3 regions of the Pseudoduganella sp. jia 12 genome follow, and region 2 is predicted to be linked to each of the others. Evidence: riboswitches for the same ligand, from Rfam matches in the RefSeq annotation. Region 2 holds a riboswitch; each other region holds the start of a gene.
What was found. Region 2 has a riboswitch for cobalamin ahead of ACY65G_RS07865 (cobaltochelatase subunit CobN). Riboswitches for the same ligand answer to the same signal wherever they lie in the genome.
Positions count from the first base shown of each region.

Region 1 (7,629 bases), on a different contig from region 2:
AAGCACGGGTTAACGCACAGCGGAGCCTTCATGGGAAACAGGGCTGGCCTGTACGGCGCCATCGGGAAACCTGATTTCAATGCAACTCCCTGCCGCCACTTCCCTGAGCAGGAGCGTTGCACCAAGATGGGCGCAGATACGCTGCACGAGCCCCAGCCCCAGGCCGGTGCCCGACGAGCCCCGCGCATCGGCGGGAATCGGCTCGTTACGCAGGCGCGCCCGGGCTGCCGGCGGCAAGCCCGGGCCAGTATCCTCGACGATCACGCTGCGCCCTTCCAGCCGCACTTCAACGTGCCCCTGCTCCGTGTACTGGCAGGCGTTGCGCACCAGGTTGCCGATTGCCGCCAGCACCAGTTCGCGCACGCCATGCAGGACAAAGTCTTCGCCACCGCCATAGCGCAGCTGGACAGGGCGGGCGGCGACGAGCCCCTGGTTTTGCGAAACCTCCTCCAGCGCCAACGCCTGCGCCTCCATGCGAGACCACTCCAGCCGTTCCGGCGAACGCGCGAGCCGCAAGAGCATGGACGTGACGTCGCTGGCATTGCGCGCGGCACGGTAGATCCGTTCGGCCGGCGCATGCAGCACCGGATCGTGCCCGGTCTGCGCCAGCAATACCTCGGCTGCGCCGGCGATCACCGTCAGCGGCGTGCGCAGTTCGTGGCTGACATCGCCGGTGAAGAAGCGCTCGCGGTCAAGGAACTGCTTCAGCTCCGCCGTGTGGCCGGCGATCGTGCGCGACAGCAGCCCCAGTTCATCACCGCGCTCCTGCAACGGCAATTGCGCCGCGCGCGCATCCACGGCTTCGGCCAGTTCGACGATCGGGTTGACGATGCGATTGCCCAGGAAGCGGCCCAGTATCACGGCGAAGCCCATGAAACCCAGGAACGCCACCGCGAACATCGAATAGACCACCAGCTCGATCTTTTCATAGGCGCTGTCGTGGTCGACCACGGCGAACTCGCCTTCCGCGTTCCGGCCCTTCAGCACATGCAGGTCGACGCCATCGACCGTTACTTCATGCACGCCTTCCTCCAGGAGCCGCAAGGAACGGGGAATACCCGCCTCGACGTGGTAGCTGAGGCCCGCCGGCATCTCCACCGGCAAGTCGCCCGCATGGCGCGGACCGGCCCAGGCGGCTACCTCTTCCAGGCGCTCGTCGACAAGGCGCACCTCGATGCCCTCGACGGCCAGCGCGGCGATCACCGCGAACAATATCGACGACACGGTGGCAAACGTCAGGTACGCCCGCGTGATGCGCCTGCGCAGCGATTCCTTCCTTTGCAGCGGATCCTGTTTACCCATCGGCTGCCACGAGCTTGTAGCCGATCTTCGAGATCGTGTGCAGCATCGGGTGGGGGAATGGCTTGTCCAACGCCTGCCGCAGGGCGTGGATATGCACGCGCAACGCATCGGTATCGGGCGGATTATCGCCCCACACCTCGTTCAGTACCTGCTCGCGCGACACCACTTTCGGCGCCTCCCGCATCAGCAGCCGCAGGATCGTGTAGCCGGTTTTCGTTAGCGCCAGCGGTCGGCCGGCGCGTTTCGCCTCGAACGTTTCGGTGTTGAAGGTAAGGTCGCCGAACGCCAGCACGGCGTTCGCGGCATGCGTGCCCTTGGCCCGCCGCACCAGCGCCTTCAGACGCACCTCCAGTTCGACCAGGGAAAACGGCTTGACGAGGTAATCGTCGGCGCCGCTGTCGAAGCCGGCCACCTTGTCTTCCAGCGTGTCGCGCGCGGTCAGCATCAGCACCGGCATGTCCTTGCGCAGCTCACCGCGCAGCTTCTGGCACAGTTCAAGACCGTTCAGGCCGGGCAGCATCACATCCAGCACCACCGCGTCGTATTCGTGCTGGGCGGCCAGCGCCAGCCCGCCGTAGCCATTGGCCGCCGAATCGAGCACATGCCCTTTTGGCTCAAGAAAGCCATACAGGTTGGCAACGATGTCCGGGTTGTCTTCAATGATGAGGATGCGCATCGCCCCATTATAATTCGCGCTTTCCCATCGGACCGCCTCCCATGAACCTGCCCCACATCGCTTCCACGGCCGATGCCGAGCTGGCAGCACGCCTCGCGCACGCCATCGACAACAAGACCAAGCCGCCGGGCAGCCTGGGCATGCTGGAAATACTGGCGCGCCAGGTCGGCCTCGTCCAGCGTACCACGGCGCCGGCGATCGACGCGCCGGCCATCCTGGTCTTCGCGGGCGACCATGGCGTGGTGGCCGAAGGCATTTCCGCCTTCCCGCAGGACGTGACATGGCAGATGGTCGAGAACTTCCTGGCCGGCGGCGCCGCCATCAATGTGTTCGCGGAGCAGACCGGCTGCATGCTGCAAATCGTCGATGCCGGCGTGGCGCACGACTTCGGCCCCCGCGCCGGCCTCGTGGACCGCAAGATAGCCCACGGCACCCGCAATTTCGCGGTGGAGCCGGCGATGACGGCCGAACAGTGCACCCAGGCGCTCGCGCATGGCGCGGCACTTGTCGACGAGCTGCCGGGCAACGTGATCGGCTTCGGCGAAATGGGCATCGGCAATACCACGGCCGCGGCCGCGCTGATGCACAAGCTGACCGGCATCCCGGCCGCAGCGTGCGTGGGCGCCGGTACCGGCCTGACGCCGGAAGGCGTGCTGCACAAGGCGCGCGTCATCGAAGCGGCCACCGCACGCCATGCGGGCGTGACGGCACCGCTGGAAGTGCTGGCCACTTTCGGTGGTTTTGAAATCGCCATGATGGCCGGTGCCATGCTGCGCGCGGCCGAACGCCGCATGGTGCTGCTGATCGACGGCTTCATCGTCACCAGCGCCCTGCTCGTGGCCGCGCGGCTGCAGCCGGCCATCATCGATTACTGCGTGTTCGCCCACTGCTCCAACGAGAACGGCCACCGGCAAATGCTCGAAGCGCTGGGCGGCAAGCCGCTGCTGCAGCTCGACCTGCGCCTGGGCGAAGGCACCGGCAGCGCGCTGGCCCTGCCGCTGCTGCACGCCGCCGTCAATTTCCTGAACCGCATGGCCACGTTCGCCTCGGCCCAGGTCAGCGAGAAGAGCTAAACATGCTGCAGGTGCGGCTGTTCTTCATCGCGCTGCAGTTTTTCACGCGCCTGCCCATCCCGCGCTGGGTGGGCTTCGAGCCGCACTGGCTGCACCACGCCTCGCGTTACTTCCCACTGGTCGGCCTCGTCGTCGGCGTCATCGTGGCGGCCATCTACTGGGCCGCCGCGCAGGTGCTGCCGCCGGCGATCGCCGTGCTGCTCTCCACCGCGGCCGGCATCTATCTCACCGGCGCCTTCCATGAAGACGGCTTCGCCGATACGTGCGACGGCATGGGTGGCGGCCTGACGCGCGAACGGGCGCTGGAAATCATGAAGGATTCGCGGATCGGCGCCTACGGCGCGATCGGCATCATCCTGCTGCTGGCCATCAAATGCGCCGCGCTGGCACATCTGCCACCGCTCGCGACGGTCGCTGCTTTATGTGTCGCGCATCCGCTGTCCCGGCTGATGGCGGCAAGCCTGATCTGGCGCATGGACTATGCCCGCACCGAGGGCAAGGCCAAGCCGATGGCGCAACAGATGACCGGCACGGAGTTCACCATTGCCACGCTGAGCTGCGTGCCGGCCGTGGTGGCGGCAAATGCCCTGGGCTGGCTCGACTGGCGCGGCATCGCCCTCGGCATCGTGGCGATGGTGTTCGTCACGCTGTGGTTTGCCCGCAAGCTGCGCCAACGGCTTGGCGGCTACACGGGCGACTGCCTCGGTGCGGTCCAGCAGATGGCCGAAGCGGCGTTTTACCTGTGCGTGCTGGCGCGATGGAGCTGATCCTCGTGCGCCATCCGCGCCCGGTCGTGGCCGACGGCATCTGCTACGGCCGCAGCGACCTGCCGGCCGATCCGGACGAGCTGGCGCGCGTGCATGCGGCCCTCCGTGCCGGCGGCCTGCCGGGAGATGCACCCGTCTTTTCCAGCCCCCTGCATCGCTGTGCCGATCTTGCCCGGCTGCTGTCGGCCAGCGTGATCTTCGACGCCAACCTGGCCGAGATGGATTTCGGCAGTTGGGAAGGGCGCAGCTGGAACGATGTCCCGCGCGCCGATGTCGACGCCTGGGCGGCCGACCTGCTCCACTACCGGCCCGGCGGTGGCGAGACCGTGTTCGAGGTGGCCCTGCGCGTTGCGGCCGCGCTCGATGCGATACGGCGGCACGGCGCCGAGCGCGCCATCGTCATCTGCCATGCCGGCACCATGCGCCTGCTTGCCGCGCTGGCCGACGGCACGCCGGCCGGGCAGGCCGCGCTTGCCGCCGCCTCGAAGGCGCATCGCATCGGCTACGGCGAAACCCTCCGCCTGGAGCTTCACCGAATCTTTTCGTGATACGGGCCTTTGCGCGATACCTTATAATTGCGCGGTTTTGGTGCCCGCGTTCGAGTCCTCGAGCGCAGTTAAACGGGAAATACGAAGCCCGATCCGCTGATCGGCCAACGTATGCTGCCCCCGCAACGGTAAGCAGGCAGCCGCGCGCGAACTTCGCAGCGGCAGCCGTCCGCGACAACCACTGTGCAAACGCATGGGAAGGTCGGACGGTGATGCCCGCCAGCCCGGATACCGGCCAAACCAGGTGGAGCCACGCACGGCGTGCGACTCTGTTCAATCCGGCCTGCGGGGACGTTGGCCGGTTGCTACTTTACAAAGATTTGCCATGACCTCTTCCGTAGCATCCCAGGCGGCGCTCGCGTCGCTGGCGCTCGCCATTGCCGCGCCGGCCGCCCACGCCCAGGCCACCGCCATCGATTCGATCATCGTCACCGCCACCCGCACCCCGCAGCTGGCCAGCGAAGTGATCAGCGATACCGTCACGATCACGGCCGAGCAGATCGCCAACTCCGGCGCAGGCTCCATCACCGAACTGCTGCAGCGCCAGCGCGGCCTCGAAGTCACCCGCAACGGCGGCCCCGGCGCCGCATCGAACGTATTCATCCGCGGCGCCAACGGCAACCAGAGCGTGGTGCTGGTGGACGGCATCCGCATCGCCTCCGCCTCGACCGGCTCGGCCAGCTGGAACGGCATTCCGCTGTCGGCCATCGACCGTATCGAGATCGTGTACGGCCCGCTGTCCACGCTGTACGGTGCCGACGCGATCGGCGGCGTGATCCAGCTGTTCACGAAAAAGGGCGAAGGCGCACCTTCCATTTCCGCTTCGGTTGGCGGCGGCAGCGACAAGACGTTCGCGGCCGATGCCGCGGTATCCGGCGGCACGAACCAGTTGAGCTACGCGTTCTCCGTCTCGAAGGAACGTTCGGACGGCTTCTCCGCCACGCGCCGGCCCAGTTCCAGCTTCGATCCGGACGACGACGGCTACGACCGCAAGAGCGCAGCCGGCCAGGTGGCCTACAAGCTGGCTCCCGGCCATGAGCTGGGCGCCATGTTCCTGTACACCGATACCGAATCGGACTACGACAGCGCGAACTTCGATGCCTACAGCACGCAGAAGGTGAGCAATGTGGGCATCTATGCCCGCAACCAGCTCTTGCCCTTCTGGACGATGCTGGTGCAGGCGTCGCAGTCGCGCGACAAGTCCGGTTCGTTCTATGACGTGGGCCCGTTCGGCTCCAGCCAGATCGACACCACGACCAGCACGTTCACGCTGCAGAACGATTTCCGCATCGGCAGCGACAACCTGCAAGTGCTGTACGAACACCGCAAGGAAGAACTCGACGGCTCGACGGCCGCCCTGAACCGCGCGCGCCACACCAACGCGTTCGCCGCCAACTACAGCCTGAAGCGCGGCGCGCACCTGGCCAACGTGGGCGTGCGTCACGATAACAACTCGGAATACGGCTCGAAGACCACCGGCTCGATCGGCTACGGCTACCGCTTCACCAGCGCGCTGCGCGCCGAAGCCAGCTTCGCCACCAGCTTCCGTGCACCGTCGTTCAACGAACTGTATTACCCGGGCTACGGAAACAAGGACAACAAGCCGGAGGAAGGCCGCAATGCCGAAGCGGGCCTGCGCTACGACGACGGCAGCACGAAGCTGGCCGCCGTCTACTACCACAACAAGCTGGACAACCTGCTGCTGAACACCAGCCCGTGCCCCTTCCCCGATACGACGGAACAGAAGTACCAGTATGGTTGCGCCTACAACATCAACAAGGCGCTGCTGGAAGGCGTGTCGCTGTCGGCCGAGCGCCAGATGGGCAACCTGCTGCTGATCGCGAATGCCGACTTCCAGGACCCGAAGGACGAGACCACCGGCAAGCGCCTGCAGCGCCGCGCCAAGCGTCACGCCAACTTCGTGGCCGAGTACGACATGGGCGCGGTGCGCGGCGGCGTGGAGTTCCAGCTGTCTTCCGGCCGCTACGACGACGCGGCCAACCGCAACCGTCTGCCGGGCTACGGCACGGTGAACCTGTATGGCACGTACCGCTTCAACCAGGACTGGTCGGCGCTGGTACGCTGGAACAACGTGGGCGACAAGGATTACGAGCTGGCCCGCTATTACCAGACCGGCGGCTCGAACGTGTTCGCCGCGCTGCGCTACGGCTTCAAGTAATTCCCGTATCAAACCAGTAGTGCTAAGCTGCCGGGCGCGTCGATGCGCCCGGCGCTTCATCCACAGGCAGACATGCATCCACTTTCCGCCCACCTGCGTTACCGCACCGGCGTGGTCACCGCCGCCCTGCTGCTGGCGTCGATCGCCAGCCTGCTGTTCGCGGGCGTCACGGGCTCCGTTGCCATACCGTTCGCCGACCTGCCCGGCGCGCTGCAAGAATTACTCAATGGCCGCGCCGAGACGCTGGCCGCCACCCTGCTCGACCTGCGCGCCAGCCGCGCGCTGACCGCTTTCGTGACCGGTGCCACGCTGTCGCTGGCCGGCGTCATGATGCAGACTCTATTGAGGAATCCGCTCGCCGACCCCTATGTGCTCGGCATCTCGGCCGGTTCCGCCGTCGGCGCCCTGCTGGCGCTGATGCTGATGTGCGCCGCATGGATGGTCGACATGACCGCCTTCATTGGCGCGATCGCCATCTCCATGCTGCTGTATGTGCTCGCACGCCGCGACATGCGCGGCGGCAGCGCCGCCGAGGGCGGCACCGCGCTGCTGCTGTTGACCGGCACGATCCTGTCCGCCGGTTGCGCGGCGCTGATCATGCTGATGCTGTCGATCGCCCCCGAAAGCCGGCTGCGCAGCATGGTGTTCTGGATGATCGGCGACCTGTCCGGCGCGCCGCTGCGCTGGCTGCCCTGGATCGTGCTGGCCGGCGGCCTGGCGTTCGCGCTGCGCACGGCCCGCTCGATGAACGTGCTGGCCCTGCATGCCGAAGCGGCCAGCACGCTGGGCATCCGCGTGGGCGCATTGCGCAAGGGCCTGTTCTTCTGTTCCGGCCTGCTGACGGCCAGCGCGGTCACCACCGCCGGCAGCATCGGCTTTGTCGGCCTGATCGTGCCGCATGCGTGCCGCTTCGCGTTCGGGCCGGACCACCGCGTGCTGATCCCGGCCGCCACGCTGGCCGGCGGCGCCTACCTCGTGCTGGCCGATACGCTGGCACGCACCGTCATCGCGCCGCAGCAGCTGCCGGTGGGCGTGGTGACCGCGCTGATCGGCACGCCCGTCTTCCTGTATCAACTCCATCGGC
Region 1 is NZ_JBUXKP010000024.1:2,927-10,555, forward strand. It holds gene ACY65G_RS30130 (sensor histidine kinase) at 10-1,302, opposite strand; gene ACY65G_RS30135 (response regulator transcription factor) at 1,295-1,978, opposite strand; gene cobT (nicotinate-nucleotide--dimethylbenzimidazole phosphoribosyltransferase) at 2,020-3,051, shown strand; gene ACY65G_RS30145 (adenosylcobinamide-GDP ribazoletransferase) at 3,054-3,818, shown strand; gene ACY65G_RS30150 (histidine phosphatase family protein) at 3,809-4,366, shown strand; cobalamin riboswitch at 4,388-4,620, shown strand; gene ACY65G_RS30155 (TonB-dependent receptor domain-containing protein) at 4,692-6,545, shown strand; gene ACY65G_RS30160 (FecCD family ABC transporter permease) at 6,618-7,629, shown strand, end outside.
Region 1: another riboswitch for cobalamin. It lies ahead of ACY65G_RS30155 (TonB-dependent receptor domain-containing protein); the one in region 2 lies ahead of ACY65G_RS07865 (cobaltochelatase subunit CobN).

Region 2 (7,629 bases):
CACCCTGGCGCTGTGGCTGGCGGCATTGGGCGCGCTGGCCTGGCTGCTTGCCGGCCGGCTGGGGAGGGCGGTGCGATGAACTGGCTCCCATTCGAAATGCGCCTGATCGTGCGCTCGCGGCTGTCCGTCGCCGCCTTGCTGCTGCTGTTGCTGTTGTCCGCGCTGGCCGTCTGGTCCGGCATGCGCGAAGTGGCACGCCAGCGGCAGACCATCGACCGGCTGGCGCCGCTGCACGAACAGGACGTGGCCGCGCTGGCGGCCCGCTACCCGGCCAGCAAGGATGCCGGCAATCCGGCCTACTACACGTTCTACAACACGTGGGATGCGCCGTCGGACGCGGCGTTCCTGGCGCTCGGCCTGCGCGACGTGGCGCCCTACGTGCTGCGCATCCGCGCGCTCGGCCTGCAGGCGCAGCTCTACGAGGGCGAGACCTTCAATCCGGAGATCGCGCTGCCGGGCCGCTTCGACTTCGCGTTCGTGCTGATCTACCTGGCGCCGCTGCTGGCGATCGCGCTGCTGCACGACCTCGTGTCCGGCGAGCGGCAGGCGGGGCGGCTGCGGCTGCTGCTGGCCATGCCCGATGCGGCGCGGCTCTGGCGGCGCCGCGTGGCGCTGCGCTATGCCTTGCTGTTCGCCTGCCTGGCCATTCCCGTGTGCGCCGGCGCGGCGCTGTCCGGCACCGGCATCGCGGCACTCTGCATCGTGCTCGTCCTGAGCGCGGCCTATCTCGCCTTCTGGACGGGGTTGGCGATGCTGGTGGCGGCGCGCGGCTGGCGCTCGGTCACCAACGCCACCACGCTGATGGGGGCCTGGGCCCTGCTGACGCTGGTGCTGCCGGCGCTGGCCAATGTGGCCCTCGTGCGCGCGATCCCGGTGCACCAGGGCGTGGACCTGATGCTGGCACAGCGGCAGACCGTGCACGGGGCGTGGGAAGTGCCGCGCGATGAAACGATGCGCAAGTTCGTCGCCACCCACCCGGCATGGCAGGACAAGGCGCAGGTGCCGCCGGGCTTCCACTGGAAATGGTATTTCGCGTTCCACCAGGTGGGCGATGAAAGCGTGGCCGGCCAGGTGGCCGCCTACCGCGACGGCTTGCTGGCGCGCCAGGCATGGACCGGGCGGCTCGGCTGGCTGCTGCCGGGCGTGGGCGCGCAGGCCGTGCTGCACCGCCTCGCCGATACCGACCTGCCGGCGCAACTGGCCTACCAGGACGATATCGCGGCATTCCACCGCCGCATCCGCGAGTTTTATTATCCGTACCTGTTCAACGACCGGCCGTTCGGCACGGAAGATTTCGGCAAGCGGCCGGCATTCGTGCCGCGCGCGGCCGAACCGGCAGTGCCCTGGCGCGATGTGCTGGCCGTGTTCGTGCTGGCAGGCGGCGTGCTGGGCGCGGGGCTGGCGGGGCTGCGGCGCCTGCGCGTGGAGGGCGCCGGCTGAAGGAGCCGGTGACAGCGTGCCACCGTTGCATGTAGAATCCCGGCTCGAGTAAACGGTGCCCTCCCGCCTGCCGGCGCGAGGGTGAAACGGGAAGCCGGTGACGCGGGGGATCTCCATTCCCCGCCAGTCCGGCGCAGCCCCCGCTGCTGTAAGCCAGACGACCCGGTTCCACCGCCACTGTGCAGCGCACGGGAAGGCATGAACCGGCAAGGACGATGGCGAGCCAGAAGACCGGCCGTTTGCAATGATGTGCCGGGCCCGGGGTGTGGTCCGGCCTGTTGCGTTTTCACGGCCGTTGCCTACCTTTGAGCATTTTCCCCTCCCTGCGCGCAGTGGCTGCGCTGCTGTGCATCCTTGCCTGCGCCAGCGGCCATGCCGCCACGCTGTTCGCCATCGTCACGGAACGTGCCGCGCCGGTGGCGGTCGAGGCGGCGCACCGCCACCTGGCCCTGCACCCGAAGGACCGCATCGAATTGCGCACGCCGGCGCAATGGATGGCGCTGGACGAACGCGATGTGGCGCGGCTGGTCGGTGGGGCCGACACGATCCTGGCCGTCTCGCTGTTCGGCGACCCGGCCCAGCGGCTGAAGGCGGCGCTGGCGCGCCATGCCAAGCCACGCACGGCGGTGCTGGCGCTGAACGGCGATGCGGGCCTGAGCCTGATGAGCCGCGATGCGCGTGGCAGCATGCGCGATTTTCCGGCCGAAACGCTGCGCGACCTGTCCAGCGAGGCGCCGCCGGCGGCCGCCCTGCAGGCCGCGGCAGCGCATCCGGCGGCCCCGCACTGGCTGGCCGCGCGCCGCGTGTGGCAGGCCGGTGGTGTCGACAACACCGCGGCGCTGTTCGCGCACCGGCTGCATCCGGCCACGCCGCTGGCCGGCCCGCAGCCGGAGCCGACGCTGCGCGTGCGCGTGGGCAGGCGGGAACTCGTCGATGCCGCCGCGTGGGGCAATGGCGCCCGGCTGGGATTGAAGGCGCAGGCCGCCGTGGTGGTGCTGGACCTGTCGAACATGGATGCGGCCGTGCCGGCCGCCCTGTGCGCGCGTATCGAAGCCGCCGGCCAGCCATGCGTGCAAGTGCTCACACGGTGGGGCGGCGCTTCGCGCGAGGCGCTGGAACGGCTGCCGGAACTGGTGGCCCCGGCGCGGCCGGCGGCGCTCGTGGTGCTGCAGGATTTCGTCGTGGGCGCGGCGGAAGGGCGGGAGGCCGTTGCCGAGGCATTGAAACGCCTGGATGTTCCCGTGTTCAAGGGCATCCGGCTGTCCGACCGCACCGTGCTGCAATGGCGGCTGTCGCCGGACGGCCTGCCGCCCGATTCCGTGCAATACCGCGTGGCGCTGCCGGAACTGCAGGGCATCGGCCAGCCGATCGTGGTGGCGGCGCTGGGCGACGTGAAGCGCGACAGGGCGACCGGCATCGAGAACCGGCCGTCGGTCATGCTGGATGCGGAGGCGGCGCGGCTGGCGGCCCGTGTCACGCGCTGGCTGGCACTGCGCGACAAGCCCAACCGCGACAAGCGCGTGGCGCTGATCTACTACAACCACCCGCCGGGCCGCCAGAACATCGGCGCCGACAACCTGGACGTGCCGGCCACGCTGTTCGACATGCTCCGCGCGTTGAAGGACGCCGGCTACACCGTGGGCGAGCTGCCCGCATCGCCGGAAGCGCTGCTCGACCGGATCATGGCGCACGGCGTCAACCTGCCGGAAGACCGTGCCGCCTTGCGGGAACTGGCCGGCACCGTCAATACCGTGGGCGCGGCGGACTATGCCAGGTGGTTCGGTACGCTGTCGCCGCGTGTGCAGCGCGAGATGACGAGCGGCCTGCTGGGCCGCCTGCATGCCGACGTGCTGGAGGCGGAACAGGCCGGCGAATGGCTGCTGGGCCGCAAGCAGGTGGACGTGATCGTCAAGGAATTGCAGCACCTCGTCGAAGGAGCGGACCACCCGCAGCGCGACGCGGCGATACGCGACCTGGCGGCGCTGGGTGACGGCTACCGGGCCTGCCTGGACGTGCGCGCGCCGCGCCGCTGCGCCACCCTCGACCCGTTGAACCGCAAGGTCGCCGGCTACGGCATCGAAGGCCTGAAAGGGTGGGGGAACGCCCCGGGCAAGATCATGGTCGACGAGGGAAGGATGCTGGTGCCGGGCCTCGTATTCGGCAATGTGTTCATCGGTCCGCAGCCGCCGCGCGGCTGGGAAGTGGACGAGGAACTGCTGCACGCGAACACGAGCATCACGCCGCCGCACCAGTACCTGGGGTTCTACCACTGGGTACGCGACCGGTTCAGGGCGGACGCACTGGTGCACGTGGGGCGCCACTCCACCTATGAGTTCCTGCCCGGCAAAGCCGTCGGCCTGGCGGGCGACGATTACCCGAGCCTCATTGCCGGCGACCTGCCGGGCATCTATCCGTACATCGTCGACGGTGTCGGCGAAGGCACGCAGGCCAAGCGACGCGGGCTGGCCGTGATCGTCGACCACCTGACGCCGCCGCTGGCCAGCACGCCGCTGTACGACGACCTGCTGGCGCTGCGCCAGGTGGTGGAGAGCTACGAGGCGGCCAGCTCCGAATCGCTCAAGACGCAGGCGGCAGGGCTGATGCGCGAGCGGGTGGTGGCGCTGAACCTGAAGGCGGAGCTGGAAGCGTCGATGGCCGACGTGCTGGCAGTGCGCGGCATCGGCTACGACGCGGCCGACGACGACTTGCTGGCGCACGAGATCGGCCACTACCTGACGAAGCTGCAGGAGAAGTTCATGCCGCATGGGCTGCACATCTTCGGCCGGCCGTGGAAGCAGGAATCGATCGACCTGATGCTGGCGTCGATGAGGAAGGGCGGTGTCGACGGCCCTGACGTAGCCGCCAGGCTGACCGACTCGCCGCGGCTGGAGATGAAGGCCTTGCTGGCCGGGCTCGACGGGCGCTACATCGAACCCGGCAAGGGCAACGACCCGCTGCGCTCGCCCGAGGCGCTGCCGACGGGACGCAACTTCCATGCGGTCGATGGCGACATCCTGCCCACGAAGCTGGGTTACCAGCTCGGCGCGGACCTGGCCGCCAAGGCGATCGCACGCTCGCCCGATGCACCGGGCAGCGAAGGCATCATCCTGTGGGCGTCCGATGCGGTGCGCGACGAAGGCGTGATGGTGGCATTCGCGCTGGCGATGATGGGCGCGGAACCCGAGTGGAATGCGCGCGGTATCGTCACCGGCGTGCGGCTCAGGCCCGGGGCGCCGCGGCGCGATGCGCTGGTGACGACGTCCGGCCTGTTCCGCGACCTGTACCCGAACCTGATCCGGCTCATCGACCGCGCCGGCCGGCTGGCGCTCGCCGCGTCGGCCAACACGCTGATCGCGCAGGATCCACCGCTGCGCGAGGCGCTCGAAGCCACTCTCGCACCCCTGAACGGCGCGGCGTGGGGGGACGAGCCGGTAGCCGGCAACCGCGTCGCGGGCGAATGGCTGACCCGCCACCGTGCGCTGGTGCGCGCGGGGCAGCCGGTGGCGGAAGCCGGGCGGGGCGCTGCGCAGCGCGTGTTCGGCGATGCGCCGGGCGCCTACGGCACGGGCGTGAACCGCCTGACCGAGCGCTCCGGCGCTTGGCGCGAGCGCGACGAGATCGGTGCCGCCTACCGCAACCGCATGGGCCATGCCTATGGCCTCGATGGCAGCGGCGAGGCGCAGCACGCGGCATTCGACGCGGCGCTGGACGGCATCGCCCGCACCTACCACGGCCGCGCCAGCAACCTGTACGGCCTGCTCGACAACAACGATGCGTTCGACTACCTGGGCGGCCTGTCGCTGGCCGTCGAGGGCCGTACCGGCCGCGTGCCGGATGCGCTGATCCTGCAGCACGCGCAGCCCGGGCGTGCCGAAGTCGAACCGCTGGCCGCCGCGCTGCTGGGCGAGCTGCGCGGCCGCTTCCTGAATCCCGCATGGCTGAAGCCCCTGATGGATCACGGCTACGCTGGCGCGCGCACGATGGGCCAGGAATTCCTCGAGAACCTGTGGGGCTGGCAGGTGACGCGGCCGGACCTCGTCAAGGACTGGGCGTGGGAGGAAGTCAAATCCGTCTACTTCGACGACAAGCACGGGCTGGACCTGCCGCAGTTCCTCGGCCAGCGCCACAATGCGCACGTGAAGGCGCACATGCTGGCGATCTTCATGGTCGCCGCCGAGAAAGGCTTCTGGAAAACCGATCCCGCCACGATCAGGCAGATGGGCGGCGAGCTCGCGCGGCTCGTGTCCGCCAATGGCTTGCCCGGCAGCGGCCACGCGGCGCCGGACCACCCGATGTGGACCTGGCTTGCACCCCGGCTCGACGCCGCCGATGCGCAGGCGCTCGGCGCCACGCTGGCGAAGGCGCGCGGCGACCTGTTGCCTGCCGCCACCGCCGCCAATGGTCCCCGTGTCCCGGTGCCTGAAAGGAGTGATGCCGTGCACGGCATCACCGCTTCGTCGGCGAGGAGTAGTACTCCTCGAAACCCCGACTCCGCCACGGAGACACGGGCTCAGCAGCAAGAGCAGGCGCAGGTAAAGGCTGCCGGCGAAGATGCGGCGGGTGCGGAGCCGGCGCCGCGTGCTTATGAATTGCATCAAGAAGCTGCCGTGGAGCAAGCTCCCGGCATCACCATCGTCAGGTTGCTGGCCATGCTGGCCACCGTCGTCGCGCTGTTCGCGGCGGGCCTGTGGCGCGGCGGCGCCGTACCTCAACCTTCAAGGAGCTCACCATGATCGAACCCCATTCCTTCGGCTGGCTGCACGACGCGGTCAGCTGGCTGCTCGTGCCGTCGCTGGCGGCGCTGCTGCTGGCCTGCGCCATTGCCGTGATCGAGGCGGGCATCGCGGCCGGCGAACGTTTCCACGGTTTGCGCAAGATGCGCGCAGCCGGCAATGTCGCGCACGTGCAGGCGATCGCCCGGCACCGCCTGGAGCGTGCCGACCTGCTGGCACGCATTCCTCCGATGCTGGGCCTGATGGCGACGATCATTCCGCTGGGCCCGGGTCTGGCCGCGCTGGGCGCCGGCGATCCGGCGCAGCTGGCCAGCGCCGTTACCGTGGCGTTCGACGCGACCGTGCTGGGACTCGTGGCAGGCATCGCCGGCCTCGTGATCGGCAAGCTGCGCCGCCGCTGGTACGAGGAAACGCTGGAAGCCATGGAAGACGCGATGGAGCAGGCGGCATGAGCGCCACGCCGCCGCGCAAGCGCCTGCGCCTGTATTCGCACCTCGACGCCCGGTTCGACGGCGGGGACGAGGATCCGCGCGCCAGCCTGGTCAACCTCGTCGATGTGATGCTGGTATTCGCCTGCGGCCTGATCGCCGCGATCGCCGGCAGCCAGGGGGCGCTCAAGGCGCCGCAGCCGGTCGAGAAGGGCCGGCAGATCGAGCGGCCCGCCGCCGGCATCACGCAGGCCGGCAGCGGCTACGACCGGGTCGGCGAAGTCTATCGCGACCCGAAGACGGGCAAGCTGGTGCTGGTCGAGCCGGGCCCGCCGGCACCGGCGAAGTGATTCCCGCACTGTCCGGTTCCAACCCCGGCTGGACAGGCGGCTGTTGCGCCGGCGCCAGGTCTCACTTCGCTTGGTGAAGCCGCGCACAGTTCGCGCGTTCCGTGCACGGCATACTCGGAACCGCAGGGTGATATCAAACAAAGGTCCGCCGCCCGGCCGGGCGGCCCCTATACAGTGACTGATAACGGGGAGGCACACATGATCGGCGCAGAACTGTCACGGTTGAAAACGGTGCAGTACAAGGGCTACGAAATCTGCATGGGCTCGGTGTACAAGGACGGCGAGCCGTTATTCCATTACTACGTGCCGCTCGGGATGAACGACGGCGGCGTGGAGCAGGGCAAGCGCATCATCGACCAGATCGGGGAAGAAGGCGAGTAAGCCCGCGAATCAATATGCGTACAAGTGTCCGCCGGCGGCACCCTGCCAGTGGGTCACCTGGCAACGGCCTGGTGGTTTGAAGCGATGGATTTTCGTGCCAGGCCAGGCGGAAAATCCCCGGGATAGCTGGTTATCCCGGGGATTCGTCAACGGCCTGGCGCAAAAGCGAAATGCGTACATGCTTTGAAACCATCATCAGTGGCGTGGTGACCCGCCAGGTGCCGCCATGGTTACTTGAAAACCCCCTGGCGCACCCACTTGGTGGCTACCCATTTCTCGCCACGCTCCACGGGCGCG
Region 2 is NZ_JBUXKP010000003.1:390,021-397,649, reverse strand. It holds gene ACY65G_RS07875 (ABC transporter permease) at 1-79, shown strand, start outside; gene ACY65G_RS07870 (DUF3526 domain-containing protein) at 76-1,440, shown strand; cobalamin riboswitch at 1,477-1,694, shown strand; gene ACY65G_RS07865 (cobaltochelatase subunit CobN) at 1,746-6,173, shown strand; gene ACY65G_RS07860 (MotA/TolQ/ExbB proton channel family protein) at 6,170-6,625, shown strand; gene ACY65G_RS07855 (DUF2149 domain-containing protein) at 6,622-6,951, shown strand; gene ACY65G_RS07850 (hypothetical protein) at 7,150-7,332, shown strand; gene ACY65G_RS07845 (prolyl hydroxylase family protein) at 7,563-7,629, opposite strand, start outside.

Region 3 (7,629 bases), on a different contig from region 2:
GTTGCCGTCGCGGGACACCGGCCGGCCGCCGACGATCTCGTTGAAGTCGTCGTAGCGGGCGCGCAGCACGGCGGCGTTGGCGTCGATGGTCCAGCCACGCAGCGGTTCGGCGGCAAACGCCACTTCGAGGCCGGTCGAGGATTGCTGGCCGATCTGCTGGGCCACGCCCGGATTGTCCGGATCGCGCGACAGCAGGTTGCGCTTCTCGATCCGGTAGGCGGCGATGGTCCATTCGCCGTTCACGGCCGGCACGCCGCCCTTGGCGCCGAATTCCAGCTGGCGCCCGCGCGTCAGGTCGAAGCTCACCGAGCCGTTCGGCAGCGACAGCGCCCCGCTCAGCGGATCGGTGGCCGTGCCGAACTGGCCGTACAGCGACAATTGCGCGGTCGGCATCCACACGGCACCGATCCGCCCCGTGACAGGGGAATAATCCTTGCCCAGCGCGACCCGGGTGCGCAGGTCTTCGTTGTCGAAGTCCATGGCGTCGCGGCGGACGCCGGCCACCAGTTTCCAGTGTTCCGCGATGTCCAGCACGTTCTCGGCGAAGAACGCGCGGGTATGCATTGCCGCGCGGCGGCCGGGAACGGTCGCAACGGGACTGGTGAACGATCCCGGTTCGACGTCATACGGGTCGACGACGCTGGCGCCGCCGTAGGGGGAATTGTTGCTGTGGACGAGGCGCGTGCGGTACCACTCGAAGCCGGCCACCAGCCGGTTGGCCCGGCCGGCGATACGGCCGTCGATGGTCGCGTCGAAGCGGTTGCCCAGCTGATCCTGGTCGTGCAGGATCTCCAGGTAGTCGCCGCGGTTGACGCGCGTGCCGGTGGCATCGAGGGTATAGCTCTCCGCATTGCGCCAGTGGCGCTTGCTCGTCATGTAATAGCTTTCGTTGCGCAGCCGGAGGCCCGGCGCGGCCTGGTATTCCAGGCGCAGGCGGCCAACGCGGTCGTCGTAGCGTACTAGCGCGTCGGCGACGTTGAAGCTGGTGCGGCGCAGGCTCGGGTCCACCTGCCCGTTGCGCAGCGGCGTGCCGAAGTAGCGCGCGTCGTCGTTGTGGCCGGCATCGAGCGAAACGGTCGCGGTCAGGCCGCCGTCGATGCGCCAGGCCAGCGCGGCGGAAACGTTCTGTCGTTCGTAGCCGTTGTCGCGCCGGTAGCCGTTGCTCTTTTCCGCATCCATGTACACCGAATAGGCGACGCTGTCGCTGGCCGGGCCGCTGATGCCGATGCCGCCAGCGAACGTGTCGAATGAGCCTACGCCGAGGAATGCCTCGCCGCGGGTGCGATCGAAGCGCGGCTTCTTCGTCACGTAGTTGACGGCCGCGCCGATCGCGCCGTCGCCATACAGCACCGATGCCGCCCCGCGCAGCACTTCCACCGATGCGAGCGGCCAGGTGGAGAACGGATAAGTGACCGTGCCGGCAGCCACCACGAGGCGCGTGCCGTCCACCAGCTGCGCCACCGAGTTGTGGCCGCCGAAGCCGCGCGCGGACAGGCTGGTGCCGCCATTGCCCGGCGCGGGCGACTCGCCGATGCCCGGCATGCGCACGGCGGCGTCCTGGGCACGCGAGAGGCTGCGTTCCGCAATGTCGGCACTGCCCAGCGAGCTCACGCTGGCCGGTGTTTCGCGCGCGGTCAATCCGAGCCGGGAGCCCGTGCCGTTGCGCTCGTCCAGCGACAGGGTACCGCCCTGCTCCAGACGCGCTTCGGAAATCTCCACGGTGGCAAGCATTTGCTCCTGCGCCGCGCTGTCGGCACCGAGGGCGAGCGCGAGGGAACCGGCGGCCCAGGCGGCCCGTTGCCTGTGGGTCTTTGATGTGTTGCGATGCATCGTTGTCCTTCGTGTGGTGGCCGGCGCCTGTCCATGCCGGCTGCACGCACGCGCGCGGCCGCGTGCAGCACGATGCGCTGCACGCGGCGTACGCCAGGCAATGGCCAGCCAATTGAAAAACAGGAACGCCATCGGGCAAGACCACACCCCGGGTCTTGCGCCATTTTGCAAACGGCCGGTCTTCTGGCTTGCCGTCGTCCTCCCCGGTCCCTGCCTTCCCGCGCTGGTATTCCCAGATGCAGTGGCGTTGGACCGGTTCGTCAGGCTTACAGCAGCGGGGGCTGCGCCGGAATGGCGGGGATGGCTATCCCGCGCTTCACCGGCTTCCCGTTTCACCCCGCCATCGGTCGATGGCGGGACACCGTTTACGCAAGCGGCGGATTCTACAGGGGAGTGCCGGCGTTTGTCACTGGCCGGCTGGCGCGGCCGGCAGGCGCCATCCGCGGACCGGCCGCTGCCCGCCGCTCGCACCGGCGCATGCACCATGCGTATGGCGTCTATAACGAAACGTGACGGCGGGCCGGGAACCGATGCTGATAGAATCGCCACATGTCAAACATCCGGCAATGGAAGAGCTTGGTCACATGGCTGGCGGTCGCCGCCATGCTGGCCGCCGCATTGCTGCCTGCCGCGTCGCATGCGCTGGCCGCCGACAGCGCCGGGAGCCGCCTCGTGAACACCATGCTGGCCGGGATCTGCGCGCCGAGCGGCATGCGCTACGATGCCGCCGCTTTGGCCATCGAATTTTCCACGACCATGGCCGGCGAAGACGACAAGGCGCCCGGCAAGCAGGCCGGCCACATGGACGACTGCCCGTGGTGCCGCCTGGCAGCCGACTTGCCGGTGCTCCCCGGTGCCGGCCTGGCCATCGCGCCCGAAGCTGGCACGGCCCTGCTTCCTCCCCTGTTCTACCATTCGCCGGCACCGCTGTTCACCTGGGCGGCCGGCAAGCCCCGCGGCCCTCCCCTCCTCGCCTGACCAGCCCTGGCCGCACTGCGCGCGCCGTCCGCTGCCATACCTGCGATTCGACCTTCCGCCGCCCGGACATCGGGTGGCTGACGCTTGCCAATTGACGAGGAAACATCTTGACCATTCACTCTGCCGGGTACGACCGGCTCGCCGTCGCGCCGCGCGCGTTCCAGTGGTGATCCGATGGACACCGCCACCGGTTCCACCCTGTACCGGCGCATCTGGCGCTGGCATTTTTTCGCGGGCATCTTCTGCGTGCCCTTCATCCTGTCGCTGGCGCTCACGGGCGGCGCCTACCTGTTCCATGCGCAGATCGACGACATCGTCTATGCCAGGGAGATGCTGCGCGCGGAAGGCGCCGCGCCAGGCGAGCCGCTGCCGGCCAGCCGGCTGATCGGCCAGGCCCTGGGCGCGTTCCCGGGCCGGGCCACGGCGCTCACGTTGCCGGCCGACGCCCTGCACACCGCGCAGGTCGACGTGCAGCGCCCCGGCGCCGGCACGCTGCAGGTCTTCGTCGATCCGGTCACGGGCGACGTCACCGGCAGTGTGAACGAGGCCGACCGCGTGATGACCCTGGTGAAACGCATCCATTCGCTGTCGGTGCTGGGCGATGCCGGCAACGTGCTGATCGAAATCGTGGCCGGCTGGATCATCGTGCTCGTGGCCACCGGCACGTATCTGTGGTGGCCGCGCGGGCGCAGCGGCGGCGTCGTATCGATCCGGCGGGCGGCGAAGGGCCGCACATGGTGGCGCGACCTGCATGCCGTGACGGGCATCTTCGCCGGTGTGGTCGTGCTGTTCCTCGCGCTCACGGGCATGCCCTGGTCGATCGTCTGGGGCACGAATGTCAATGCGTGGCTGAGCGCGCGCGACCTGGGCGTGCCCAGCGGCGTGTGGGCCGGCATTCCGCGCTCGACACTGCCCGCCGCGGCGCTGGGCGAACTGCCATGGAGCCAGCAGGCGCAGCCCGTGCCGGCATCCGATCCGCACGCCGCACACCACGGCACGCCAGCTTCGTCGGCGATGGGCCATGCGCCCGTGTCCGCCCATGCGCGCGGCCCGGACAGCGTGGTGCAGACCCTGGCCCGCATCGGCGTGCGCGATGGCTATCGCCTCGCGCTGCCGCGCGACGCGCACGGCGTGTACAGCGCGATCCGCATGCCGGGCAAGATCGAAGAGCGGCGCGTGGTCCACGTGGACCAGTACTCGGGCGCGGTGCTGATGGACATCGGCGCGGCCCAGATCCGCCCCGTGGGGCGCATCACCGAGTGGGGCGTCGCCGTTCACCAGGGCCAGCAGTATGGCGCCGTCAACCTGGCCGTGATGCTGGCCGGCTGCCTGGCGCTGGTGGCCATGTGCGTCAGCGGCATCGCCGCCTGGTGGCTGCGCAGGCCAAAGGGCCGGCTGGCAGCGCCGCCGCGCCGCGAATCCGATCGCCTGGCCAAAGGCGTGCTGGCCATCGCCGCCGTCCTGGGCTGCATCTTCCCGCTGCTGGGCGCTTCCATGGTGGCGGTGCTGCTGCTCGACTGGCTGCTCCAGTCCCTTCGGGGTAGTCCACAACAAACAACAACATACTGAGATGAGCACCATGAAACAACCGAATTTCACCGCGTACCCCCTGATCGTGATGGCCGCCGGCCTGGCGGCACCGGCGACCGCACTGGCCGAGGACACGCCACAGCCGTTGCCGACGGTGACGATCACGGGCGAACTGGTCAGCAAGGTGGCCAGTGACGCCGCCCGTGCGCTCGCCGCGGAACAGGCCCGCACGCCGGGCGGCGTGACGCTCGTCGACACCGACACCCTGTACCAGCGCGCCGTCACGAACAATGCCGACATGCTGCGTTTCGTGCCCGGCGTGTGGTCGGCCAGCGCCTCCGGCTCCGACAGCACCTTCATCTCGATCCGCGGTTCCAATCTCGATGCGGTCGACTACGACGGCAGCGGCGTCAAGCTGCTGCAGGACGGCTTGCCGGTAACGGCGGCCGACGGCAACAACCACAATCGCTTCGTCGATCCGCTGGGCGCCCGCCACATCGTGGTCGCGCGGGGCGCCAACGCGCTGGCCTATGGCGCCAGCACGCTGGGCGGCGCGATCGGGTACATCACGCCGACCGCGCGGGATTCCGCGCCGCTGGAACTGTTCGTCAATGCGGGCAGCCATGGCCAGCGCCAGGCGCGCGTCAGCGCGGGTGTCGTGCAGGGGGCATTCGACGGCATGGTCGGCATCGAGGCCAGGCGCCGCGACGGCTATCGCGCCCACAACCGCCAGGAACGCGACAGCGTGCACGCGAACGCCGGCTGGCGGGTGAACGACAGCGTCGACACGCGCCTCTATGTCAGCTACACGAGCAATGACGAGGAGCTGCCGGGCGCCCTCACGCGCGCCCAGTGGCTTGCCGATCCGGATGGCGCGGATCCGGCGGCCGTCGCCGGGCATTACCAATGGAATGTCGAGGCGGCCCGTATCGCCAGCAGGACGACATGGAAGATCGACGACAGCAGCAGCCTGGTCTTCGGCGTGTCGTACGAGGAGCAGGCGCTGTACCACCCGATCGTCCAGAACCCGTTCTTCAGCCTGCTGATCGACACGAAGCAGCGTAACGCGGGCGTGTCGCTGCGCTACCAGCACAAGATGGGAGAGCACGACCTCGTGGCCGGCGTCATGCAGGGCCGCACCACGGTCAAGGGTGGCAACTACGGCAACGACGGCGGCCGCCGCACCGCCCTGGCGACCCGCGTCGACAACAGCGCCGACAGCACCGAGCTGTTCGTGCTCGACCGCTGGAACTTCGCGCCGCACTGGACGGCCGTGGTTGGCGCGCAGGGCGTGCTGGCCGATCGCGACATCCGCAATACGGCCGTGGCGACCGGCAGCGTGCGCAATCCGAAGGCCGATTACCGGAGCCTCAATCCAAGGGTCGGCCTGATCCGCCAGGTGGCACCGGGCATCGAAGCGTTCGCCAACGCCAGCCGGCTGTACGAAGCGCCGACCACGTACCAGATGGAAGACCAGGTCAGCGGCAACGATACGCCGCTGGACGCGATGCACGGCGTTTCCGTGGAAGCCGGCACGCGTGGCGAGCATGCCGCCGGCGCCGGCCGCTGGTCCTGGGACGTGGCCGTGTATTACGCCAGGTTGCGCAACGAGATCCTGTCGGTGGACGATCCGGCGGCGCCGGGCACCAGCCTGTCGCAGAACGTCGACGATACCGTGCATGCCGGCGTCGAGGCGGCGCTGGGCGCGAGCTTCGCGCTGGGCCGGGGTGGCGCCCACCGCATCGAACCGCGGCTCAGCGTACTGCTGAATCGCTTCCGGTTCGACAGCGATGCCGGGTATGGCGACAACCGGCTGCCCGCCGCGCCGCGCCATGCGCTGCGCGGCGAACTGCTGTACCGCCACGCGGGCGGCCTGTATGCCGGCCCCACGTTCGATGTCATCGGCAAGCGCTACGCGGATTTCCGGAACACCTACGCGATCGATGACTACGCGCTGTGGGGCTTGCGCGCCGGGTATAGCGACAAGCGGATCGACGTCTACCTCGAGCTGCGCAACCTGGCCGACCGGGAATACATCGCCCGCCACGGTGTGCGCGCCTTTGCCGCCCCGAACGCGGCGATCCTGTCCGGCGGCGAGCCCCGCTCCGCCTACTTCGGGGCGCGCCTGCGGTTCTGATGCACAAGGACAAGCGCATCTGCCGCGTCCGCGTTTCCGCCCGCGGCTAGCGCACCGCCAGCGATTGCCGGCGCCGGTACACGCCGAGCACTGCCAGGCCGGCCAATGCCATCAGCAGGGCCGAAGGTTCCGGCACCGGCGATATGTCGGTGACGGTGGCCAGGCCGCTCGCCGTCACGGAGATCGTGCCCGGGATGCCGTTCACCTGCGGCGCCAGCGCGAACTCGACGAAGCTGCCGGCATCGCCGATATAGCCGGTCAGGTCGGCGTTATACAGCGTGGCGGCGAACAGCGAGGCGTCGATGTTCTCCGTGGTGGCGAACGCGCCGTCGAAACGGATATCGAAGCTGAACCACCCGCCGAGCTGCACGAATTGCGTCAGGTAGTTGCCGCCATGGCCGTTGCCCAGCACGACCGCGGCCGGTGTGGTGCCCGTGATACTGCCGACTGCCCCGGGCGAGGCATCGAACGGTGCGCCGAACGCGCCGTCGAAGTTGTCCAGGATGGCGCTGGCCGGCGTGGCGCCGGCGTTGGCCAGGAAGGTCAGGTCCAGCAGGCCCTGGCCGGCAAAGCCGCGGGTATCCAGCTTTACATGGAAGGTGGAGAGGTGATGACCGGGCAGCGCCAGGGCGGCCTGGCTGGCCAGTAGCGCCAGCGCGGCCAGGCACCAGGCCATGCGGTTTTTCAGGTTGTGCATCATGGGGTTTCCTCGATCTCAAAAAAGTCCGGTGAACACGGCATTGGTATAGCCGATGGCGAGCTTGCCGGGGTTGGTGTAGACCAGCGGCACGGTCACCGACGCACCCGGAGCGATGGTATCGGCCGCCAGCGTGCTCAGTGTGATATAGGGCACGCTGCCGCGCGCGCCGCTGGCATTGTCGAGCGTAACGCCCGCCGGCAGCCCGTCGAGCGTCAGCTGGAATGGCCCCGTCAGCGCGGCGTTGCTGGTGTTGGTCAGCGTGATCGACGCGCCGTACTTGCCGGTGATGCGGTTCCACGCCAGGCCCGAACGCTGCAGGGAGAAGCTGGACGTCACATCGAGGTTCGCGCCATCGATCGCCACCTTGCCGGAGCCCGCGGTGGCCAGGTTGTGCGATTTCACTTCGTCGAACGATGCGCCCGGCCGGTAGGTGTACGTGGGGGTCCAGCCCAGC
Region 3 is NZ_JBUXKP010000009.1:27,740-35,368, forward strand. It holds gene ACY65G_RS19870 (TonB-dependent receptor) at 1-1,830, opposite strand, end outside; cobalamin riboswitch at 1,987-2,211, opposite strand; gene ACY65G_RS19875 (DUF2946 family protein) at 2,380-2,808, shown strand; gene ACY65G_RS19880 (PepSY-associated TM helix domain-containing protein) at 2,983-4,377, shown strand; gene ACY65G_RS19885 (TonB-dependent receptor family protein) at 4,388-6,475, shown strand; gene ACY65G_RS19890 (NF038129 family PEP-CTERM protein) at 6,522-7,175, opposite strand; gene ACY65G_RS19895 (pectate lyase family protein) at 7,191-7,629, opposite strand, start outside.
Region 3: another riboswitch for cobalamin. It lies ahead of ACY65G_RS19870 (TonB-dependent receptor); the one in region 2 lies ahead of ACY65G_RS07865 (cobaltochelatase subunit CobN).